4 regions of the Bradyrhizobium sp. UFLA06-06 genome follow, and region 1 is predicted to be linked to each of the others. Evidence: riboswitches for the same ligand, from Rfam matches in the RefSeq annotation. Region 1 holds a riboswitch; each other region holds the start of a gene.
The links. A riboswitch is a leader RNA that binds a small molecule or an ion and turns the genes downstream of it on or off. The one in region 1 is predicted to bind cobalamin.
Positions count from the first base shown of each region.

Region 1 (4,176 bases):
CGACCGAGGCAAGCGCATCGAGGCCGACGGCATGCGCGATCTGATGCGGACGGCCCGGATAGTTCGAGAGCACCAGCGCAAGCCGCTTCTCCTGTTCCGGCTTGCCGGCAAGCCGATGCCAGGCGGCCACGCGTGCGGCAATTGCAGCGACGCGCTCGGCATCCGGCCGATGCGCAAGATGCGCGAATTGCAGCTCGGGATCGCGCTCACCAGGCGATTTGAAGCTCACGACGCCTGTGAACAGGCGGCCGTCGACCTCCGGCAGCACCACATGCATCGCGAGATCGCCAGGCGACAGACCGCGCAGCGATCCGGCCCAATCCTCGCGCCGCGCGGTCGACAAAGCGACCTGGAACACCGGGCACGATGCAGCGTCGAACGGCGTCGTGCCGTCGTCGCCGGCCGCGGAGAACGCGGTCGCATTGACGATGGCCGCTGGAGCGCATTGCGCAAACTGAACGCGCAGCCAATCGGACACGCCCGCCGCCTTCAACGAAGTGACGAACACGCCATGAGCATCAAAGCCCCTCTCACGCAATGCATCGATCAGTGCATCGACCGGCGCCGTGTCACCGGCCGCGAGATAAGAACGATAAAACGTCACCAGCACGCGCGCCCGGCCGTCCGGTGCCGGCAACGCCGCGATGGCACCGCGCCGGGGATCGTAGACGCCGATCTCGGGAAGATCGATCTCGCCGACCACAGGCCCGGCATAGAGTCCGGACGCCAGCGCCAGTTGCGCGATCACGGCCTGCGCGGCAACCGGGCCGCCCTTGTCGCACAGCACCTTGAGACGGCGCAGCGTCGAGACCGGCAAGGTCGAGAATTCATCCAGCCGCAGATCGTCGCGGCCATCGGCCGGCAGCACCACCAGGGCGATGCCGCGCTCCTTCGCCAGCCGATGCACCGCGGCCAGCCCGTACGACCAATAGGGCTCGCCGCCGATCAGCCGCACCAGAATGCCGCGGGCGTGCGAGAGCGTCCGCTCGATATAGGTATCCACCGACAGCGGATGGCGCAGCTCCGCGAGATTGCCGAGCCGCAGCGACGGCAACGCAGCGCGGCCGCGCCGCCAGCCGGCCGCGAAGGCAGCAAGATCGCTGTCGGAAAACGACAACACCACGAGATCGGCCGGATCCTGGCCGAGGTCCCTTGGCGTCGCGGTCTCCTCAAGGCCGCGGCTCTCGCGGAAGACGACGTGCATCAAACACCAAGCCGTGCCCTGATCGCGGCTTCGTCGATGTCGGCATGTTCGCCGATCACGACAAGCTTCGACTGCCGCGCCCGGGCGCCCCAGGGCATGTCGAACTGATGCCGCACCCGCTCGCCGACCGATTGCACCAGCAGCCGCATCGGCTTGCCTTCGACCGCGATATAGCCCTTGGCGCGCAGCACATTCTGCTCGCGCGCCAGTCCCTTGATCGAGGCGACCAGCGCGTCGACATCCGAAACTTCCGGAAGATCGATCACGACGGAATTGAAATCGTCGTGCTCGTGTTCCTCCTCGCCATCGTGATGCGACGGCCGCGACGCGAGATCGTTCTCCGCCGCCGCTTCGAGCCCGAGGATCACGCGCGCGTCGATCGTGCCGTCGACGACGGGCAGCATCGGCACCTCGCGCGGCATCTCGGCCGCGATCACCTCTTTCGCTGCCTTGATCCCCTCCGCCCCGGCGAGATCCGCCTTGGTCAGCAGCACGATATCGGCACAGGCGATCTGGTCCTCGAACACTTCCGACAGCGGCGTCTCGTGGTCGAGATTGTCGTCCGCTGCGCGCTGCGCATCCACCGCGGCCGGGTCAGGCGCAAAACGGCCGGCCGCAACGGCCTCGGCGTCGGCGAGCGCGATCACGCCGTCGACCGTGATCCGCGAGCGGATCTCCGGCCAGTCGAACGCTTTCAGCAGCGGCTTCGGCAGGGCGAGCCCTGAGGTCTCGATCACGATGTGATCGGGCTTCACGTTCCGCGCCAGCAACTGCTCCATCGCCGGGATGAAATCGTCGGCGACGGTGCAGCAAATGCAGCCATTGGCGAGCTCGACGATGTTCTCGGCCGGACAATTGGCGTCGGCGCACGACTTCAGGATGTCGCCGTCGACGCCTTCGCTGCCGAATTCGTTGACCAGCACCGCGAGCTTCTTGCCGTTGGCATTGCGGATCAGATGCTGGATCAGCGTCGTCTTGCCGGAGCCGAGAAAGCCGGTCACGACCGTGACAGGAATTTTGGCGAGCGTGGTCATTCTGCGGCCTCCGGCACGACGGGAAGAGGTGGAATGCGGGCGAGCGATTGCTTGCGGAAGATTTCCGGACGGCTGCGCCACGGCACGATGCCGTCGGGCGCCGCCGCATAGGCGGAGGCACCGGCGATCACATCCGCGGCATTATCGGCGGACAGTCGGCCGTAGACATAGGACCATCGCCCCGGCGCGCTGAGCGCGACCGAGCAACCCTGGCTGCAGGCCGACAGGCATGCGACGGGAACCAGATTGACGTCATCGGGCACGCCGGCCTCGACAAGCGCGGCATGCAGGCGCGCACCGGGCGCGAGCTCACCTTCCGCCGGCGTCTGGCCGGCGCGGCAGGTGATGCAGACATGAAGTGTAACGCTCATCGCCCTTCCTGGATTGACAGCGGGAAGCGATGAGGCACACGAACCGATTTTGGACAGGTTCGTTCCCCGTCGCGGAACACCCCGTCCGCCGGTTTCACAACATGCTGCGTTGGCAGGTCTCCCGGCTTGCGGAGCAGGTTTTACCCTTCGATGCCCACCTTCCCGACTCCGTATGGAATCAGTGGCTTGGGCATCTCTCCGGTCACGGTCGCGGGGGCGGCTGCGCTTCGGGCGAACCTTGCGGTCATCTCCCTATCGCATTCCCTGTTCGCCTGTCGTAGGACAGGAACCAACGCGGACGCACCATTCGTCCAAGCCTCGCACTTGTCAAGCCGAAGGAACGTGATGACTTCTGATGGAAACGACGCTGAAGACGCCGCCGTCGGCACCGATTCTTCGCTGGACGCGCGCCATGCGGACAAGATGGCGAAAAAGAAGGCCGCCCGCGACCGCATCATGGCGACCAAGAGCGGCGAAAAGGGCCTGATCATCGTTCATACCGGCGCCGGCAAAGGAAAATCATCCTCCGCGTTCGGTATGATCGTGCGCTGTGTGGCGCACGGCTTCCCCTGCGCCGTGGTGCAGTTCATCAAGGGCGCCTGGGATACCGGCGAGCGCCGCCTGCTCACCGGGCATTTCGGCGATCTCTGTCAATTCCACGCGATGGGCGAAGGCTTTACCTGGGAGACGCAGGATCGCACCCGCGACATCGCGGCAGCGCAAGCGGGCTGGGAAAAGGCCAAGCAGCTGATCGCAGACCCGAGCCTGCGCATGGTCGTGCTCGACGAGATCAACATCGCGCTACGCTACGATTACCTCGCGATCGCCGATGTCGTCGACTTCCTGACAACGTCGAAGCCGCCGATGACCCATGTCGTGCTCACCGGGCGCAATGCCAAGGAGGAATTGATCGAGATTGCCGATCTCGTCACCGAGATGACGCTGGTGAAGCATCCGTTCCGCTCCGGCATCAAGGCCCAGCCAGGCGTCGAGTTCTGACAGACAGCACCATGGCGCGCGCATTGATGATCCAGGGAGCCGGCTCGGACGTGGGCAAGTCGCTCATCGTCGCCGGCCTCGCACGCGCCGCCCGACGGCGCGGCCTGCGCGTGCTGCCGTTCAAGCCGCAGAACATGTCGAACAACGCCGCCGTGACCGTCGACGGCGGCGAGATCGGCCGCGCGCAGGCGTTGCAGGCGCTCGCCGCCGGCGTCGAGCCGCACACCGACATGAACCCGGTGCTACTCAAGCCCGAGACCGATGTCGGCGCCCAGATCATCGTGCACGGTAAACGGATCGCCACCGCACGCGCGCGCGAATATGCCGGCATGAAGTCGTCGCTGATGGGCGCGGTGCTGGAGAGTTTTGCGCGCCTGAAGGCGCGCGCCGATCTGGTGCTGGTCGAGGGCGCCGGCAGCCCCGCCGAGGTCAACTTACGCAAGGCCGATATCGCCAATATGGGTTTTGCTCGCAAAGCCGACGTGCCGGTGGTGCTGGTCGGCGACATCGACCGCGGCGGCGTGATCGCGCAGCTGGTCGGCATCATGACCGTGATCGATCCTGATGA
Region 1 is NZ_JADFUD010000001.1:284,099-288,274, reverse strand. It holds gene cobN (cobaltochelatase subunit CobN) at 1-1,204, opposite strand, end outside; gene cobW (cobalamin biosynthesis protein CobW) at 1,204-2,238, opposite strand; gene IF803_RS01245 (DUF1636 family protein) at 2,235-2,609, opposite strand; cobalamin riboswitch at 2,704-2,918, opposite strand; gene cobO (cob(I)yrinic acid a,c-diamide adenosyltransferase) at 2,955-3,608, shown strand; gene IF803_RS01235 (cobyric acid synthase) at 3,620-4,176, shown strand, end outside.

Region 2 (4,176 bases), on a different contig from region 1:
ATTTGATTTGGATATTTGTAGTTCCGAAACGCGTCGAGCAGCTCCATTTTCGACCGCGAAGTCTCGATCGAGATGACATCCGCGTCCATTGCAGCAATCGCATCGATGATGTCGTTGAATTCCGAGTAGCACATGTGGGTATGGATCTGGGTTTGATCGGCGACGCCCGATGAGCAGATGCGGAAGCAATCCCCGGCCCACTCGAGATAAGCCGTCCACTCCGATCGGCGCGGCGGCAATCCTTCGCGCAGCGCAGCCTCGTCGATCTGGATCATGGCTGCACCAGCATTTTCGAGATCGCCGACTTCGTCTCGGATCGCGAGCGCAATTTGACGACAGACCTCGGCTCGGGGAATATCATCGCGAACAAACGACCAGTTCAAGATCGTCACTGGTCCGGTCAACATCGCCTTCATCGGCTTCTTGGTTAGCGATTGCGCGTACCGCCACCACCCCACGGTGATCGGCTTCGGCCGTGAGACATCGCCAAACAAGATCGGCGGCCGGACACAGCGCGAGCCATAGGATTGTACCCAGCCATTTTTGGTAAATGCGAAGCCGGCGAGTTGTTCGCCGAAGTACTGCACCATGTCATTGCGCTCAAACTCGCCGTGCACAAGCACGTCGAGGCCAATGTCCTCCTGCCAACGTACGGCACGCGCAGTCTCTTCCTTGAGGAACTCGTCGTATTGTCCGTCGTTCATCGTGCCTCGCGCGTGCGCTGCGCGGGCATTACGAACCTCTGCAGTCTGCGGAAACGATCCGATCGTCGTTGTCGGAAACGCCGGTAGTTTGAAGCGCTTGCGCTGGATCTCGGCACGGCTGGCAAATGGACTGGCGCGCCGGCGCGTGGCCTGGTTGATCGCTCTCATCCGGATGGCGACATCGGCATCTCGGATCTTTGGCGAAGTCCCACGATCGGTGGTGACGCGCTCCGACTGCGCAAGAGCGCCAGCAACATCCTGATCGCCTGCAAGAGCGCGCGCCAAGGTCGCAAGCTCGCGAATCTTCTGAACGGAGAATGCTAGCCAACCCTTGATGTCTGAAGCGAGCTCCGTCTCGAGTTCAACATCGACCGGCACGTGAAGCAGCGAACAGGATGGAGCGATTTGTATGCGATCTTTGCCCAGCTTCGCGATAGCGGGATCGAGCCGTTGGCGCAGTGCCGACAAATTCGTCCGCCACACATTGCGGCCGTCTATCGCGCCGAGTGACACGACGAGATCACTTCGCTTGGCGGTAATGATCTGGTCCAATAACGCTGGCGCCCGAACCAGGTCGACGTGCAGCCCGGCGACAGGTAGGCGCAAGGCGGTGGGAAGATTGTCGCCGAGGCCACCGAAATAGCTGGCGACCATGATCTTGATGGCCGGCCCTTCCTTGGCGAGCCGGTCATAGGCATGTAGCAAGGATTGTCTTGATTCCTCATCCAGATCAAGAACCAAGCAGGGCTCGTCGAACTGAACCCAATTTGCCCCGCGTTTGGCCAATTCCTGCAGAACCTCGATATAGACCTGTATCAGGTCATCCAGGAGTGACAGTGGCTGGAACGCAGGATCAGCACTCTTGCCTAGCTTTAGGAATGTGACCGGGCCGATCAGGACAGGGCGAGTCTGAAAGCCAAGGGCCTTGGCTTCCTCATACTCGTCGATAGGCTTGCGAGAGGACAGCCTGAAAGTCTGTCCGCGATGAAATTCCGGGACCATGTAATGGTAGTTGGTGTCGAACCACTTGGTCATCTCCTGCGCGGGTGCGCCATCGCCGCGAGATCCGTGGCCGCAACTCGCACCCCGGCCGTCGTATTGTGAACCGCGTGCCATGGCGAAATACGTCTTGAGGGAAACGGGCTCGGCTTTCGAGGCGTAGACTTCCGGGATGGCGCCGACCATGACACTGGTGTCGAGCACCTGATCGTACAACGAGAAGTCGTTCGACGGAATCACGGTGACACCGAGGGACTTCTGGCGCGCCCAGTTCGCGGCACGTAGGCCGGCTGCGTCCTCAAGCAACTGCTGTTCACTAATTCTTCCGGCCCAATAGCCTTCGAGTGCGACTTTGAGCTCGCGTCTTGGACCGATGCGCGGCGTTCCGAGCGTGGCAACCGGAAGGGAGAGAAGAGACATAGCGCTAACCCCATGTTGGGGGCAAAGGCCATGGCGGACGCAGGCAGGAGAAGTCGCCCGAGCGACGGCTGCTTGGCGCACCACCGGGACACCCCGCCCGTGGATGAATATTTTGTCGGGGCAGGTCTCCTGGCTCGCGGGTCATTGCCGCCGTCCGGCCTTCCCGAAGCCGCGCGGGCTTCAGTGACTTTGTTGGACAGTGGCTCACCGCTCACAGTTGCGGGGGCAGCGCCGGCATTGGCACCGGCTTCCCTCTTAGCTCCGGATCAAACGGAAACCGGAGAACCTCGACGACTTGGATTATCGGCAAGAGAACTCGGCCGTCAACCTCTCAAATTGGTGCTGCGACCTCTCTTACGCGAATGCTCCTCCGAGGCCACGCTTGATCGCGACGTAGAAGCCATCTCCAGTCATAGGATATCGGAATGACCATCTCGGAGACGCATTGGCGTCGGGCGGCGGGTCAGATCTGTGCACGAGACGAATGCGCCCAGCACGAAGAAGCTCACGGCGCCGCGCAAGACGCTTGTCATGCGGCCCGGCTTTTGAACGATTCATCGAGCACGCTTCGATGCGCCCTCCCTTCTCCATTAATAACCATGGATCAGTGGCGAATACGCGCAAGAGGTATTCGCTTAATCCAGCAGCGTGCTCAGCGGACGTGTCGATGTGCGACCAGCCAATCCTGGTAGGCGTCACGCCGACGTTTTGGTGATACTGGCCAAAGCAAGCATATTGAATCACCACAACCAAAAGAGACCCTCGCAATGAAAATGGCTGTTTGGAGCGCCCTCGGCGTCTTTGCTGCTGCCGTCTTTACTGTCGGTCTGTTCGGCTGGATGGCAAGGCCTTTTATGAGCCGCCCCGTCAGACAGATGCTCTCGGAAGTGTTGAGTAGTTCGAGCCGAAGCTAGCAAGACCTGAGGCTTCCCTCTTGCCGGTCGACACGGCTGCGTGGAAGCGCAGCTCCTTGAATGTTGACTGCAATGACGAGCAGGTAGACGACGGCCCCTAACGTTGCGCGAGCGGAGAATGCCACGTCTCGTCCCCTGCTTGATCCGTGAAGTTCCTTAACATCGATTCCAAATCGCCCGCCGCTGAAGGGCGGCTCCGCGTTGGTGTAGGCCGCAAAGTGCCAAGCACAACAGGCTGGGGCGCCCTCGACATTCGTAGTAGCGGCAACGCCCCCGGATCACACGGATCGATGGCGGCATACCTGCTCCCAATTGTCGTCAAGACTCTGGCAGCGAGGCATTCGCCCGCTGTCGAAGATTCAGTGCGTGACAAGAATCATTCACGGAAGTCGTGGCGAATAGGCTGAATGGTAACATTAGAACGTGCGTAGGTCGGTAAGTCGACAAAGACAGCACAAATCTGCCGCGAACTGCCGGTTATTGCCTGGCACGAACAATGCAAGTCCTCATCATGTCCAGGCTTCTCCTCCTGGGCAGGTCCAGCATTGCAAATTGAGGCTTTGGCTGACCACTGAAGTTAGCGGCGCGTGACATCGAGGGACGGCGCCTGCTCGCGCGGGACATCGGCAGGCGCCTGCGTCACGTTGCCGCTAACTTCTTGCGATCTGCGCAAAGCACGCTGAGGAAGACGTGCCGCTTTGGATTGACGTGTGGATGATAACCAGATGAGCCGGAAGCAATGAAGAAAAAGTCTGGAAAGCGCGTGCTTTGGTTCTGTATCGCTCGGTCGCTGATCTGCCTGGCCGGGCTGGCGGCGACGAGCAACAATGTTCGCGCCAACGACCACACGCTTGTCGAAAGGGTCAAGTCAACGTGGCGAGCGCAAGATGGTGAGACTATAGAACAAATCATTTCCAAGGTCTCGAAGGTGGCTCACTTTGTGCCTCGATCGTGGGGAGTCGCTGAAGGAATTGACCGAACAGAGTACGTTTATTTTTCATGGACCAGGCACCCGGACAACAGATCAGACGAACAGTACGCTATCACTTGGAAGATCGCGACTGACGGGACGATTAAACTTGCATCGACATATGCAAAGCCGATTGAATTGGGCTGGCGCGCCTTGGCGCTCTCGTTGA
Region 2 is NZ_JADFUD010000047.1:22,106-26,281, reverse strand. It holds gene metE (5-methyltetrahydropteroyltriglutamate--homocysteine S-methyltransferase) at 1-2,123, opposite strand, end outside; cobalamin riboswitch at 2,226-2,428, opposite strand; gene IF803_RS30555 (hypothetical protein) at 3,777-4,176, shown strand, end outside.
Region 2: it holds a riboswitch for cobalamin, as region 1 does, so the genes downstream of both, metE (5-methyltetrahydropteroyltriglutamate--homocysteine S-methyltransferase) here and IF803_RS01245 (DUF1636 family protein) in region 1, are expected to answer to the same signal.

Region 3 (4,176 bases), on a different contig from region 1:
GAGCCCCCACCCGCTGCGCTCTTCGAGCGCAGCGACCTCCCCCGCAAGCGGGAGAGGTGCAGGAAGTTCGCGGCCGCACCCTGCGCACATCAGACGTCCGCCCACGGCACGATGACGGCTTCGCGCTGAAATTCGGCACGGTAGGCGCTGACCCGGAACACGCTGGCGAGGACGCTCTCCGACAATGCTTCAGCAGGCGCGCCCTGTGCGGCCAGCCGCCCCTCCGCGAGCACCAGCACATGATCGGCAAAGCGCGCCGCGAGCCCGAGATCGTGCGTCACCACGATCACCAGCACGCCGGTGTCGGCGACGTTGCGCAGCTTCTGCATCACGTCGATCTGATGGCGCGGATCGAGCGAGGCGGTCGGCTCGTCGGCGAGGATCACCGGCGCCTCCACCGCGAGCACCCGGGCCAGCGCGACGCGGCTGCGCTCGCCGCCGGAGAGTTCGGTGACGCGGCGATCGCTGAATTCAGTTACGTCGACCGCCTGCATCGCCCGCAGCACCGCCTCCATATCCGTCGGCGACAGCCGCGCCGGATCGGTCGCGCCGTGCGGATAGCGGCCGAGCGCGACAATGTCGCGCGCCGGCAGCGGCCAGTGCACCATGTGCCCCTGCGGCAGATAGGCAAAGCGCTTCGCACGCTCGCGCAGCGGCAGCGACGCCAGCGGATCGCCGCCGATCCGGATCTCGCCGTCGGAGGGAATCAGCCCGGCCAGTGCACGCAGCAGCGTGGTCTTGCCGGCGCCGTTCGGCCCGACCAGCGCGACCAGATGGCCCGATGGCAGCGACAGCGAGATATCGTGCAGCACCTTGCGGCTGCCGAGCGAGGCATTGAGCGCGGCGGCGGAGAGCAGCGTCATGCCACACCTCCGCCGAGCGCGCGGCGTTCGCGCATGATGAGGTAAAGGAAGAACGGCACGCCGATGATCGAGGTCAGCACGCCGACCTTGATGTCCGAGGTCGAGGGGATGATGCGCGCCGCGATATCGGCCGCGAGCAGCAGCGCCGAGCCGGTGAGCGCGCTCGGCACCAAGAGCCGCGCCGGATCGTGACCGATCAGCGGACGCATCAGATGCGGCGCGACGAGGCCGATGAAACCGATCGTGCCGGTGACCGCGACCGCGCCGCCGACGCCGAGCGCTACGCCCGTGATGACGAGTAGCCGCAACCGCCCGACATCGACGCCGAGGCTCTGCGCCGCCTCCTCGCCAAGCGTCAGCGCGCGGAAGGCGTTCGCCTGGCTGAGCAGGATGGCGGCGCCCGCGACGATGAAGGGCAGTGCCAGCGCCACGTGCTGGAAGCTGCGGTCCTCCAGCGAGCCGAGCAGCCAGAACGCGATCTCCAACACCACGAACGGATTGCTCGAGAGATTCATCACCAGCGCCGTCGCCGCCCCCGCAAAGCTCGAGATCGCAAGCCCGGCGAGGATCAGGATCAAGAGCCCGGCATTGCGGCCGGCGATCGCAAGCAGCGCGAACACCGAGCCGAAGGCGGCGATGATCGCCACCACCGGCAGCGCATAGGAGCGCACATCGGCGAGGCCCAGCGCGATCACCAGCACCGCGCCGAAGGCCGCCGATTGCGGCGCGCCGAACAGCGACGGCGAGGCCAGCGGATTACGCAGCAGCCCTTGCAGCGCCGCACCGGACAGCCCGAGAATAGCGCCGATCGCGAATGCCAGGATGGTGCGCGGCAGGCGGATCTCGCGCACGATCACCTGCGCCACATCGCTGCCGCCGCCGAACAGCGCCTCGATCACCGCAAGCGGCGACAGCCGCACCGGCCCGATGCCGAGCGAGATCAGCAGCAGCAGGACCACGAGCGCGAGCAGCGCCGCGGTGGCGCCCCACCGGCGTCGCGCCGCGACCTCGGCCGCCAAGGCAAAATCCTGCACGCTCATTGAATCCATGCTCTTACAGCGATCGCCGTGGCAGACAAGCGACACTCGACAAAAACCGTGGCCGCCCGGCCGCCGCCCGACTTCGGCCGGATTGACTTTGCTGCCCGGCCGAACCCTAGATGAACATGACGGTTCTTTCATGAGATGAAAAGGGAATGCGGTACGGGGAAACTTCCCCAACGCCGCGGCTGCCCCCGCAACTGTATGCGGTGAATCCTTCGTCACAGGCCACTGGGAATCTCGGTCCTGGGAAGGCGACGAAGGGTAACGACCCGCGAGCCAGGAGACCTGCCGTCAGCCGTGGTCACACGCGAGGATGCCGGTCGGGGAGTACAGGCATGAGCTTCACCTGATGCCGTGAGCACGATGGTGAGACTGGTTCGCGGTGACGTGCCACTGACGTTGCCGAGGCCTCGCTTATGTTCTCCTTCTCTCTCGATCGGCGACACCGCGCGCTTCTGCTCGCGTCGACGATGATCGCGCCGGCAATCCTTGTCCCCGCCGCGCGGGCGCAGCAGGCGCCCGCTCCCGATCAGCTGCCGGCGATCGAAGTCACCAAGCCGGGCGACCAGAACGTCACGCGCGCCAGGCCGGCCGCCGACGAAGCGCCGGCGCCGCGCCGCCCGGCGCCGGGCACCACGCAGAGTAACAATGCGGGCAGCGGCAGCGGATCTGGCACGACAGCGACCGGCGTGGCCACCGGAACGGGTGGCACCGGCGGCGGCCGCCAGTTCGCCGGCATTGTCGGCGCCTCCTCGGCCGTGATCACCGCCGACGACATCGCGCATTCGCCGGTGCAGTCGTTGCCGGAGATCCTCGCGCAGGTGCCGGGCGTGCAGCTGCAAACGCCCTATGGCGGGCCGAACGGCGCCAAGACCTCGGTCGACCTGCGCGGTTTCGGCGCATTCGCGACCGACAACACGCTGTTCCTGCTCAACGGCCGCCGCCTTAACGACGTCGACAAGGCCGGCTTCGACCTCACCACGATTCCGCTCGATTCGATCGAGCGGATCGAGATCACGCGCGGCAACAGCGGCGCCGTGCTCTACGGCGACAACGCGGTGGGCGGCGTGGTCAACATCATCACCAAGACCGGCGTCGGCGGCCCGCCGACGACGATGCGGGCCGAGGCCGGAGTCGGCTCGTTCAACACCCGCATGGCCGCGGTCTCCGCGGCGCTCAATTCCGGACCGTGGTCCTCCTCGTTCTACGGCAACGGCATCAAGTCCGACGGCTACCGCGTCAACAATGCGCTCGACCAGCGCAACGCCGTCGGCAACATCAACTACACCACGCCTGATCTCACCGCCTTCCTCACCGTCGCCGGCAGCGACCAGAAGCTCGGCCTGCCCGGCGGTCGGCTGGTCGATCCGTCGATCGGCGTCAACGAGCTGCTCATCGATCGCCGCGGCGCCGCGACGCCCTTCGACTATGCCAACCAGCAAACCGCCAGCGTCACGGCCGGCTTCACCAGGACGCTGATCAACGGCGTCGACCTCATCGTCGACGGCGGCTGGCGGCAGCGCGAGACGCAGAGCGGCTTCTTCGGCAAGGTGCCGACCATCAGCTTCGCTTCGACCTACAATGACGCCGCGCTGCAGACCTGGTCGCTGACGCCGCGGCTCAGCGTCAAGAATGTGATGCTGGGGATGCCGTCGACGATCCTGACCGGCATCGACTATTACGATTCGACCTTCCGCGAGTCGCGCGGCGCCTATCAGGGCGTCGACCCGTTCCACATCTACAATATCGAGCAGCAGTCCGTGGCCGGCTACTGGCAGCACACGATCGGCGTGCTGCCGACGACGGACTTCTCCTACGGCGCGCGTGTGCAGAACACCAGCGTCTCGGCGCGCGATCGCTACGACCCGAACGCGCCGTTCGCGTTCGACGCGCAGGCGGCACCGCTCGACAGCAACGAGACGCAATACGCGCTGCATGTCGGCGTCGAGCATCGCCTGACCGACACCTTCTCGGTGTTCGGCCGCGCGGCACGCGCATTCCGCACGCCTGATGTCGACGAACGCGTCGCGTCGGGTCCGTCATTCGACCCGCTGACCTTCGCCCCGATCCCGCAGACCTTCCAGCTCAAGACCCAGACCTCGCAGGACGTCGAGGGCGGCTTTCGCGTCAGGACCAACCGCTTCCAGGTCCAGACCAGCGTCTATCTGATGGATCTCGAGAACGAGATCCATTTCAATCCGGTGCTGTTCTACAACACCAACCTCGACCCCACCCGCCGCTATGGCTCGGAGACCAGCGCGGCGCTCAAG
Region 3 is NZ_JADFUD010000043.1:10,006-14,181, reverse strand. It holds gene IF803_RS29210 (ABC transporter ATP-binding protein) at 90-863, opposite strand; gene IF803_RS29205 (FecCD family ABC transporter permease) at 860-1,903, opposite strand; cobalamin riboswitch at 2,016-2,213, shown strand; gene IF803_RS29200 (TonB-dependent receptor) at 2,323-4,176, shown strand, end outside.
Region 3: it holds a riboswitch for cobalamin, as region 1 does, so the genes downstream of both, IF803_RS29200 (TonB-dependent receptor) here and IF803_RS01245 (DUF1636 family protein) in region 1, are expected to answer to the same signal.

Region 4 (4,176 bases), on a different contig from region 1:
TGGATCTGCTCAGGCCTCATGCCCTCGATCTTGCCGAGGCCGAAGGCGAGGTCGACGAAATTCTCCTCCAGCTTCACCATGGTTTTGGCGACGTCGACGATATCGTCACGGACGGAGCGCGTCACCGCGCCGGTTTCTCGGTTCCATTCGTGAAACAGCTTGATAATGCCCTCACAATGCAGGCTCTCGTCGCGAACCGACCAGCTTACGATCTGTCCCATGCCGTTCATCTTGTTGTGGCGGGGGAAATTGAGCAGCATCGCGAAGCTCGCGAACAACGCCATGCCTTCGGTGAAGGCGCCGAACATCGCCAAGGTCCTGGCGACATCGGCTACTGTGTCGACGCCGAACTCGTGCATGTAGTCCGCCTTGGCACGCATCTCGGAATAGCCGCGAAATGCCTCGAACTCGGTCTTGGGCATGCCGAGCGTTTTGAGCAGCAGCGCATAGGCGTCGATGTGGACCGTCTCCATATTAGTGAAGGCCGCCATCATCATCTGGACGGTGAGCGGCTGGAAGATCGGGATGTAGCGCTTAAGATAGTTATCGCCGACTTCGATGTCCGATTGGGTGAAGAAACGGAAGATCTGAGTGAGCAGCGCGCGCTCACTGTCGGTAACGCGGTCCGATGCCCAATCCTTGAGGTCGGCACCAAGCGGCACCTCCTCGCCCATCCAATGGGTCTGCTGCTGGCGCTTCCAGAACTCGTAAGCCCAGGCGTAGCGATCGACGTCATAGCTGCCGGTCGAGTCGAGGAGGCCGACGCACCGTTTGCCGATCAGTGTGCGCGGATCGACGGATGAGAGATCGATCACTGACATGCGAGGCACTCCTCATAGTCAGTGTGCCGCTGCGGCTGCGGCGGCGCCGCGTTGTCGCCGTCAGCGATGTTGCCGGCGAACGCCGCGCGCGAGATCGATTTTGAACGGCAGTAGTAGAGGCTCTTCACCCCGCGCTTCCATGCCGTCCAATGCAGCATGTGAAGGTCCCACTTATCGACGTCGGCCGGCAGATAGAGGTTAATCGACTGGCTCTGGCAAATGAACGCGGCGCGGTCGGCGGCAAGCTCGACGATCCAGCGCTGGTCGATTTCGAAGGCGGTGCGAAAGACCGCTTTTTCGTGTTCCGACAGGGTGTCGAGATGGGCGACTGAACCCTCGTGCGCGATGATCGACTGCCAGGTCGCCGAAGTATCTGCGCCCTTGGCGGCCAGCAGCTTGGCGAGATGCGGATTACGCACCGAGATGGCACCGGACAAGGTCTTATGGGTGTAGATGTTGGCCGGGATCGGCTCGACGCAAGCGCTAGTCCCGCCGCAGATGATGCTGATCGAGGCGGTTGGCGCGATCGCGATCTTATGGCTGAAGCGCGCCATCACACCGCGTTCCAGTGCATCCGGGCACGGCCCACGCTCGCGCGCGAGCGTCACGGATGCCGCGTCGGCATCGCGACGGATTTTCCGGAACATGTTCAGATTGAACGACTTGGCCACGACACTTTCCATCGGAATGCCCTTGGCCTGCAGGAACGAATGGAAGCCCATGACGCCGAGGCCGACGGAGCGCTCACGCAAGGCGGCGTAGCGGGCACGCTTCATGCCGTCCGGCGCCACCGTGATGAAGTGGGTCAGCACGTTGTCGAGGAAGCGCATGACGTCCTCGATGAAGCCTGGCTTCTCATTCCACTGATCCCAGGTCTCGAGGTTGAGCGACGACAGGCAGCACACCGCGGTGCGCTCCTCGCCGCGATGATCGATGCCGGTCGGCAGGGTAATTTCGCTGCACAGGTTGGAGGTAGAGACCTTGAGGCCGAGCTCGCGCTGGTGCTTGGGGAGCGACCGGTTCACGGTGTCAATAAACAACAAGTAAGGCTCGCCGGTCTGCAGCCGGTTCTCCAGGATGCGTTGCCACAGTTGGCGGGCGTCGATCTCGCGGATGACATCGTTGGTCCTCGGGCTGCGCAGAGCGAACGCGGTGCCGGCGCCCACGGCACGCATGAACGCGTCGGTAACGTTGATCCCGTGGTGCAGGTTGAGACTCTTGCGGTTGAAGTCGCCGGACGCCTTGCGAATCTCGAGGAACTCCTCGATCTCGGGATGGTGGATATCGAGATAGACCGCCGCAGAGCCGCGCCGCAACGAGCCCTGGCTGATCGCCAATGTCAGGCCGTCCATGACGTGGATGAACGGGATGATACCCGAGGTAACGCCGCCCTTCACCTTCTCGCCGATCGAGCGAACGTTGCCCCAGTAGGTGCCGATGCCGCCGCCGTTAGAGGCAAGCCAGACATTCTCGTTCCAGGTGCCGACGATGCCTTCGAGCGAGTCCGACACCGAGTTAAGGAAGCATGAGATCGGCAGACCGCGCGTGGTGCCGCCGTTGGACAGCACCGGTGTGGCCGGCATGAACCACAGCCGAGACATCGCATCATAGAGACGTTGGGCATGCGCAACATCATCCGCGAAGGCGCAAGACACCCGCGCGAACATGTCCTGGAGCAATTCGCCGGCGAGCAGGTAACGGTCGGTCACCGTCAGCTTGCCGAACGGCGTCAACAGGTCGTCGCGCGTCCGATCGAGCTTGAGATCGGCCCGCCTTGGCGATGGAGCAAGGGGGCGCGGCAGCGGAGCCGGCGATGGCAAGACAAGACCCGACTCAGGCGGGGTAGGCCTTGCCTGCGCTGGGCGCGGCTGCACATGCGGCGGCTCAATGAGATGACCCTGCTGATCGAAATTGTAAGACGGCGACATCGGCAACCCCGCGATGTTGGGCGCGGGCCGGCGCGGACGACTTGCGAGGAATCCGGGCAAATGTCCCCGGCTGCAAGCGACCCACCGGGACACCCCGCCCGAGGACTTTCATTCGGTCGCGGCAGGTCTCCTGGCTCGCGGGTCACTGCGGCCATCGGCCTTCCCGGCGCTGTGTCGCGCCAGTGACCATGATGACAACCGCTCGCCGCTTACAGTTGCGGGGGCAGCCCCGGAGTTGCCGTTTTGGCGCACCGGGTTCCCTCTTAGCTTCCACCCTACAAGATGTGGGGAACGGAAGACCGTGACTGACTATAGATAGGTCTACGCGCCGGGATTCGTCAATTGGAGAGATCAAGATTTAGAAGGCAAAAACATACCGACCGCCCGGACCACTCTATCGCCGCTGTCACTTCTTGCTGCAGAGATGCCTTGGGCTGCCTTTCAGTTTCCGTTAAGCTTGCGCATAGTCGAGGAAATTCTGACCCACGTGTCGCATTGATGCGATCTATGAAACCGCGCGTCAGCAGAGAGGGAATTCGGCAAGGCGCTCTCCGATCTGAATCGCAGCGCTCGCCGCGACAAATGGCATCTGGACGAATCGTTATCCATCGTCGGCGAACAACATTGGCCCTGGCGCGCCTTCGACCAGAATGGCCTTGTTTTTCGACGTCTTGATCCAGCGCCGAAGAGACTCGCGCGCTGCACAGTGGTCCTTAACTGTCAGGGCTCCAGCGCAACGTGCAAGCCCTCGTTGCTTTCAACATGAACGTAACGGGGTCCAATCGGCCGTCCCCTGCCGCTGGCGACGGTGACAACGTCTTCCAGAGGCGTGGCCCGCGCATCCGCCTCTGGGCGAGACAAGATCAGATCCGCATGCAACAGCCCTTCTGATTCGAGGCCGGTCGCATCCACGCCAAGGGCCGCCAAGCTGGCCAAACAACTTTCAAACTCTTCAGCATCGCGAAAGCGACGCTGGATAAACGTCGCGCCGGTAAGACGTTCTGTCACAAGACCACGCTTTGCAAACGCTTCGGCCAACGATTCAAATGGGAACATTCGTAGCACAAAGGAGATGATCCATGGTTGCTTCTCTGTCGCATCGAGAATCTCGCTGAACGTCTTCTCGGTAACGTAGCCGATGCATCCGGTTGACATGATAACATCCACGGAGCGGAGAATGCGCGCGCTATCCGTCGATAGCGCCTCCTTTTCAAGGTCAGCGACGATGCCCTGCTCCAAGAGGCCAACACTCTTTGCATAGCTGATCGCCTGTACCGACACGTCGAGGCCGATAAAGCGCGCCAACCCGACATCAGGCCAGGCTGCATAAAAATTGCGATCGAGACTCACCAGTGTTTCAGAACTGATCGCCCTCATCTCACGCCGGGCGTAGCGGTGACGCAAGCCCCCGAAGGTCAGCGGAAAGC
Region 4 is NZ_JADFUD010000050.1:16,402-20,577, reverse strand. It holds gene IF803_RS31360 (ribonucleotide-diphosphate reductase subunit beta) at 1-821, opposite strand, end outside; gene IF803_RS31355 (ribonucleoside-diphosphate reductase subunit alpha) at 812-2,641, opposite strand; cobalamin riboswitch at 2,853-3,068, opposite strand; gene IF803_RS31350 (hypothetical protein) at 3,470-4,176, opposite strand, start outside.
Region 4: it holds a riboswitch for cobalamin, as region 1 does, so the genes downstream of both, IF803_RS31355 (ribonucleoside-diphosphate reductase subunit alpha) here and IF803_RS01245 (DUF1636 family protein) in region 1, are expected to answer to the same signal.